DNA from 2 places in the Bacillus sp. LH1 genome. Region 2 is predicted to be linked to the other one. Evidence: riboswitches for the same ligand, from Rfam matches in the RefSeq annotation. Region 2 holds a riboswitch; the other holds the start of a gene.

Region 1 (3,427 bases), 1.1 Mb from region 2:
AAGATGTATATGATCATGTATTAAATCGTGCTGTTGAATTAACAAAAGAATTAACAGTTGCTAACCCAGCAGTATTAGGTACAAACATGGGTCCTGTTAATGACCAAGCTGCATTCGATAAAGTAATGAGCTATGTTGCAATTGGTAAAGAAGAAGGTAGAATCTTAGCAGGTGGCGAAGGAGACGATTCTAAAGGTTGGTTCATCCAACCAACAATCGTTGCTGACGTTGCAGAAGATGCTCGCTTAATGAAAGAAGAAATCTTCGGACCAGTAGTAGCATTCTGTAAAGCGAAAGACTTCGATCATGCACTTGCAATTGCAAATAATACGGAATACGGTTTAACAGGTGCTGTTATTACTAACAACCGTGACCATATTGAAAAAGCACGCGAAGACTTCCACGTTGGTAACTTATACTTCAACCGTGGATGTACTGGTGCAATCGTAGGTTACCAACCATTCGGTGGCTTTAACATGTCTGGTACAGACTCTAAAGCTGGTGGACCTGATTACTTAGCACTTCACATGCAAGCAAAAACTACTTCTGAAACTTTATAAGAAATAGTAGAGGAGCTCTTCACAGAATGTGAAGAGCTCCTTTTAAAATTGAAATCCTATATATTACCATCGTTCGAAGGGAATGAGCTAAAACCTATTAATAGCGGGATAAACATGTGAACAGAAATAAAATGATGAGAAAAGTTGACTTATTAGTCATATTTTTTAGTATTCATTTTGAGAATTTCCTGTATAATACAATTTGAAAGAAAATCTATGGTTCGACAAGGAACACTCCTTTCGGTTTTGCTCACTGAAAGGAGTGTTTTTTTATGTAGCTAAAAATTCTTGCGTGCTTATTACATTTGCATATACGCCATTTAAACTAGCTAAAATTGTATTGTGAATGTAAACAGCTGGTATAGTAGCGTTCTTAAAAGACAGGTCTTTTGTAGCACAAGCATCATGTATAACGGTACATTGAAAGCCAAAATCGAATGCAGCCCTTACTGTAGCATCGATACACATATGAGTCATCATCCCACATACAACGACATGTTCAATATTTAAACGTTTTAATTGCTCTAGAAGATTAGTTTCTCGGAAGCTATTTGGATAATGTTTGACTATAACTGTTTCTTCTCTAAGTGGACGTACGCTTTCGTGAATATGTACACCTTCTGTATTAGGTAGGAAAAAAGTAGCGTCATCTTTTATAGCTACGTGTTGGATATGAAAAATAGGTTCGCTGTTTGTTCTAAAGTGTTGTAATAACTGATTAGCATATTCGCTTGCTTCTACTGGATTACGCAATTCCATCTTTCCATTTGGAAAATAATCGTTTTGAATATCGATGAGTAAAAGAGCTGTTTTCATATATTTATCTTCCTCCGAGTTTCATATTCAAATAAATTTATTCAATTCGTAGAGAAGATTCTCCTGTTTAAAAATATGAGGAAGAAGAATTTTAAATAACCTTGAAAGTTACTATTTTCTCATGAATTTTCATCTGAAAATTTTAATAAAGGAATAATTAATATTTTTCTAAAAAATGTATTGACTCTTATTATTCTGAGTTCTATAATGAGAATTAATTAAACGACAATTAAATCGATACATTCTTATCCAGAGAGGTGGAGGGACTGGCCCTACGATACCTCAGCAACGGGTTTTTTTAATACCGTGCTAACTCCAGCAAGCCATATAAAGGCTTGGAAGATGAGAAGATGTGAACGAGTACATATAAGTGCTCTCCTTCTTATCTTTATGGTTGATAAGAAGGAGAGCACTTTTTATTTTACCTCGAAAGCTCTACTTCAAGTTTTTACAGCATATAGGAGGGGAAAAAATGATTTCTTTTAACAATGTAAGTAAAGTGTATGAATCAGCTGGGCAATCTGTTCATGCGGTGGAGGATGTAACATTATCAGTTGAGAAAGGCGAAATTTTTGGCATTATTGGTTTTAGTGGCGCTGGAAAGAGTACGTTATTACGCTTAGTAAATATGTTAGAGAGACCGACGGCAGGAACGATTTCAATAGATGATAAAGATATTACATCATTATCGACGAAAGAATTACGTAAACTGAGACAAAGAATTGGAATGATTTTCCAAAGTTTTAATTTATTTAATTCAAGAACAGTATTTGGAAATATTGCTTATCCATTAAAGTTAGCGAAAGTACCAAAGAATGAGATAAAAGAAAGAGTAAATGAACTGCTGAAGTTTGTAGGGTTAGAAGATAAAGCAAACTATTACCCAGAGCAGCTATCAGGTGGACAAAAGCAGCGTGTGGGCATTGCTAGAGCACTTGCGACATCGCCAGATATTCTTATATGTGATGAGGCAACATCAGCCTTAGATCCAGAAACAACGACAGAAATTCTAAACTTATTAAAGAAAGTAAATAGAGAATACAATTTAACAATTCTTCTTATTACACATGAAATGCATGTTGTGAAAGAAATTTGTCACCGTGTAGCTGTAATGGAGAAGGGAAAAGTTATTGAAGAAGGAAAACTGTTTGATGTTTTCACGCAACCAAAAACAAAGACGACTCAAAACTTTGTACGTTCTGTCATTAATGATCATTTACCGGAAAGTGTTCTAGCGAAAATTCAAAATGGTGGTCAAATTTATCGTCTAACATTTACTGGTGAGGAGACAGGACAGCCGGTACTATCATATATCGCAAAAAACTATAACGTCGATGTAAATGTACTGTACGGAAATATTATTGAACTTCAAAATGTGCTATTTGGAAATCTTCTTGTAGAGTTGCAAGGTGAGCAGAGGGAAATTCAAAAAGCATTACAACATCTAAGACTGCAAGTGCAGCTGAAGGAGGTAGAAGCTCATGCGAGTTGATTGGAGTATATTTTGGCCGCGCATACTAGATGCGACGGGGGATACCCTCTTAATGGTAATTGTAACCCTTATATTTGCTACAATTCTTGGTATACCTCTAGGTTTACTTTTATATGTAACGAGAAAAGGAAACTTTTTAGAAAATAAATGGGTCTTTTCTATTCTTAACATCATAATTAATACAATTCGTCCGGTACCATTCATTATCTTTTTAGTAGCCTTAAGTCCACTAACAAGAAGTGTTATCGGAACGACGATTGGAACAGCAGCGGCAATTTTCCCGATGACGTTAGTCGCATCAATTGGTATTGCTAGAATGGTTGAAACAAACCTTGTTTCCGTTCCGAAAGGAGTAATTGAAGCAGCGCAAGCAATGGGCGCCTCGCCAATTAGAATTGTTTTTGAAATCCTTGTACCAGAAGCGTTAGCACCATTAATCTTAGGTGTCACATTTATGACAGTTGGTTTAATTGAATTTTCTGCAGTTGCTGGGCTTGTCGGTGGTGGCGGTCTTGGTGATTTAGCAATGACATATGGTTATCAACGTTTTGATACATCA
Region 2 (3,427 bases):
TTTGTTCAGGCATTAACACTTCGTCAGGTACACCTGGTACGTGAAGTGGAACTTCAAGACCGAAGATGTCATGTTTAGCTGTTTCAGTTTTCGCAAGTTCACCGTTTAATGCTGCTTGAATCATTGCACGAGTGTAACCTAAGTTCATACGTTTACCAACGCCGTATTCGCCACCAGTCCAGCCAGTGTTTACTAAGAATACTTTCGCATCGTGTTTCTCGATTTTTTCACCAAGCATTTCAGCATAGCGAGATGCATCAAGTGGTAAGAATGGTGAACCGAAGCAAGTTGAGAATGTTGCTTGCGGAGATGTAACGCCGCGCTCTGTTCCTGCTAGTTTACTAGTGTAACCACTTAAGAAATGATACATAGCTTGCTCTTTTGATAACTTACTGATTGGAGGCAATACGCCAGATGCATCAGCAGTTAAGAAAATAATTGTATTTGGGTGTCCAGCAACACTTGGCAGTACGATATTGTCGATCGCATGCATAGGGTATGCAGCACGAGTATTTTCTGTTAAAGTAGTATCGTTGTAGTCGGCGATACGTGTTTGGTCATTAATGATAACGTTTTCTAAAACAGATCCAAATGTGATTGCATCGAAAATTTGTGGTTCTTTCTCGTGAGAAAGGTTTACACATTTCGCGTAGCAACCGCCTTCAATATTGAATACACCGTTATCAGACCAACCGTGCTCATCATCACCGATTAGTTTACGGTTTGGATCAGCAGATAATGTTGTTTTACCTGTTCCAGATAAACCGAAGAATAGTGCTACGTCGCCTTCTTCACCTACGTTTGCAGAGCAATGCATAGAAAGAATATCTTGTTCAGGTAATAAGAAGTTCATAATAGAGAAGATTGATTTTTTCATTTCTCCAGCGTATTCTGTACCACCAATTAGTACGATACGTTTTTCGAATGAAACCATAATGAATGCTTCAGAGTTTGTACCGTCAACAGCTGGATCAGCTTTGAAATTCGGTGCAGAAACAATTGTGAACTCTGATTCATGAGTTGTTAATTCTTCTTCAGTTGGACGAATGAATAATTGATGTACAAATAAATTGTGCCATGCATATTCGTTAATAACTTGAATTGGTAGGCGGTAATTGCGGTCAGCGCCTGCAAATCCTTTGAAGACGAATAACTCTTCTTTTTCTTTTAAGTATTCTAAAACTTTAGTATATAATTTATTAAAATGTTCTTCAGAAATCGGTTGGTTCACAGCTCCCCAAGCAATTTTGTCAGCAACCGATGCTTCTTTCACAATAAATTTATCTTTAGGAGAACGTCCTGTATATTTTCCAGTTGAAGCAGAAACGGCACCAGTCGAAGTTAATTTCCCTTCATTTCGCATTAATACTTTTTCCACTAATTGCGGAACACTTAGTTGAATCTGTGCATTGCTTCCGTTCAATAATTCGTGTAAACCAATTTGGACATTCACAGTACTCATATTTATATACCATCCTTTTCATTTAATGAAATATTTCTCGTAATCCCCAACAAGAGTATAACACAATTATATAAATAATGTATACTATTTATTTCTTTTTGTTTGTGTGAATGCATTATTTCCCTATTAATATTTCATTTCAGGCGTATTGAGAAAAACTTTCAGGAAAATGTGAATATTAATTGACAAATGAATATCATTTCTTTAGTATAGGTTGGGACGGATACTCTCTTATCCCGAGCTGGCGGAGGGACAGGCCCGATGAAGCCCAGCAACCTCACTTGTAGTGGTAAATACAGGTGAATAGGTGCTAAAACCTGTGCGAGGCTACAGGTCTCGAACGATAAGAGCGAAGGGCAAAAAGCAGTATGCAAGTAGCAAATTAAACCTTTCCTCTATGTAAAGTAGGAAAGGTTTTTCTGTATGCTTGTGTGGGAGAATAAATGTATGTCGCAGTTTGTGGCAAATTAAGGATGAGTTCCGTACAATATATACAATTACTGTAGGGAGGTTTACCACATGACAAAAAAACGTCATCTGTTCACATCTGAGTCTGTAACTGAAGGACATCCAGATAAAATTTGTGACCAAATTTCTGATTCAATTTTAGATGCGATCTTATCAAAAGACGCAAATGCACGTGTAGCTTGTGAAACAACTGTAACAACTGGTTTAGTATTGGTAGCGGGGGAAATTACGACTTCTACTTACGTAGATATTCCAAAAATCGTTCGTGAAACAATTCAAGGCATTGGTTACACACGCGCAAAATACGGATTCGATGCAGAAACTTGTGCAGTTTTAACATCTATCGATGAGCAATCTGCTGACATCGCTATGGGTGTTGACCAAGCGCTAGAAGCACGCGAAGGTCAAATGACTGACGCTGAGATTGAGGCAATTGGTGCAGGAGACCAAGGTTTAATGTTTGGTTTCGCATGTAATGAAACACAAGAGTTAATGCCACTTCCAATCTCGCTTGCTCACAAATTAGCTCGCCGTTTAACTGAAGTACGTAAAGATGATACATTATCATACTTACGTCCGGATGGAAAAACGCAAGTTACAGTTGAGTATGATGAAAATGGTAAACCAGTACGTGTTGATACTATCGTAATTTCTACACAACATCACCCAGATGTTACATGGGAAGAAATCGATCGCGACTTAAAAGAGCACGTAATTAAAGCTGTAGTACCAGCAGAATTAATGGATGGAGAAACGAAATTCTTCATTAACCCAACTGGCCGCTTCGTAATTGGTGGACCACAAGGTGATGCTGGTTTAACAGGACGTAAAATCATCGTTGATACTTACGGTGGATACGCTCGCCACGGTGGCGGTGCATTCTCTGGTAAAGATGCAACGAAAGTTGACCGTTCTGCAGCATATGCAGCTCGTTATGTTGCGAAAAACATCGTAGCAGCTGGTCTTGCTGAAAAAGCAGAAGTACAACTTGCATACGCAATCGGTGTAGCACAACCAGTATCAATTTCAGTTGATACATTCGGCACTGGTAAAGTATCTGAAGACGTACTAGTAGAGCTAGTTCGTAACAACTTCGATCTTCGCCCAGCTGGTATTATTAAAATGCTAGACTTACGTCGCCCAATTTACAAACAAACAGCAGCTTACGGCCACTTTGGACGTACTGATGTAGATCTATCATGGGAACGTACAGACAAAGCAGCAGCTTTAAAAGAGCAAGCTGGTCTATAATATATGAAAAAAAGCTTTGCGCGGTGAGCGCAAAGCTTTTTTTATTTATAATTACGTTGGAATAAAGCGAAGAGTTCAATGTCATGCCAATTGCCATTGCGGAATATAGCTTCTTTACAAGTTCCTTCATGTTGAAAACCGAGTGATTTATATAATTTAATTGCTCTATCGTTAAAAGAAAATACTCGTAAAGAAAGGCGATGTAAATTTAATTCTAAAAATGCATAATCCAATAATAAGGTGAAA

The links. Region 2 has a riboswitch for S-adenosylmethionine ahead of metK (methionine adenosyltransferase). Riboswitches for the same ligand answer to the same signal wherever they lie in the genome.
Region 1: another riboswitch for S-adenosylmethionine. It lies ahead of ACX9TM_RS01865 (methionine ABC transporter ATP-binding protein); the one in region 2 lies ahead of metK (methionine adenosyltransferase).

Annotation. Positions count from the first base shown of each region.
Region 1 is NZ_CM175007.1:345,786-349,212, forward strand. Features, by position in the region: gene pruA (L-glutamate gamma-semialdehyde dehydrogenase) at 1-560, shown strand, start outside; partial or broken gene ACX9TM_RS01860 (cysteine hydrolase family protein) at 811-1,376, opposite strand; SAM riboswitch class I at 1,619-1,725, shown strand; gene ACX9TM_RS01865 (methionine ABC transporter ATP-binding protein) at 1,849-2,868, shown strand; gene ACX9TM_RS01870 (methionine ABC transporter permease) at 2,858-3,427, shown strand, end outside.
Region 2 is NZ_CM175007.1:4,660,933-4,664,359, reverse strand. Features, by position in the region: gene pckA (phosphoenolpyruvate carboxykinase (ATP)) at 1-1,462, opposite strand, end outside; SAM riboswitch class I at 1,691-1,812, shown strand; gene metK (methionine adenosyltransferase) at 1,982-3,181, shown strand; gene ACX9TM_RS24115 (GNAT family N-acetyltransferase) at 3,223-3,427, opposite strand, start outside.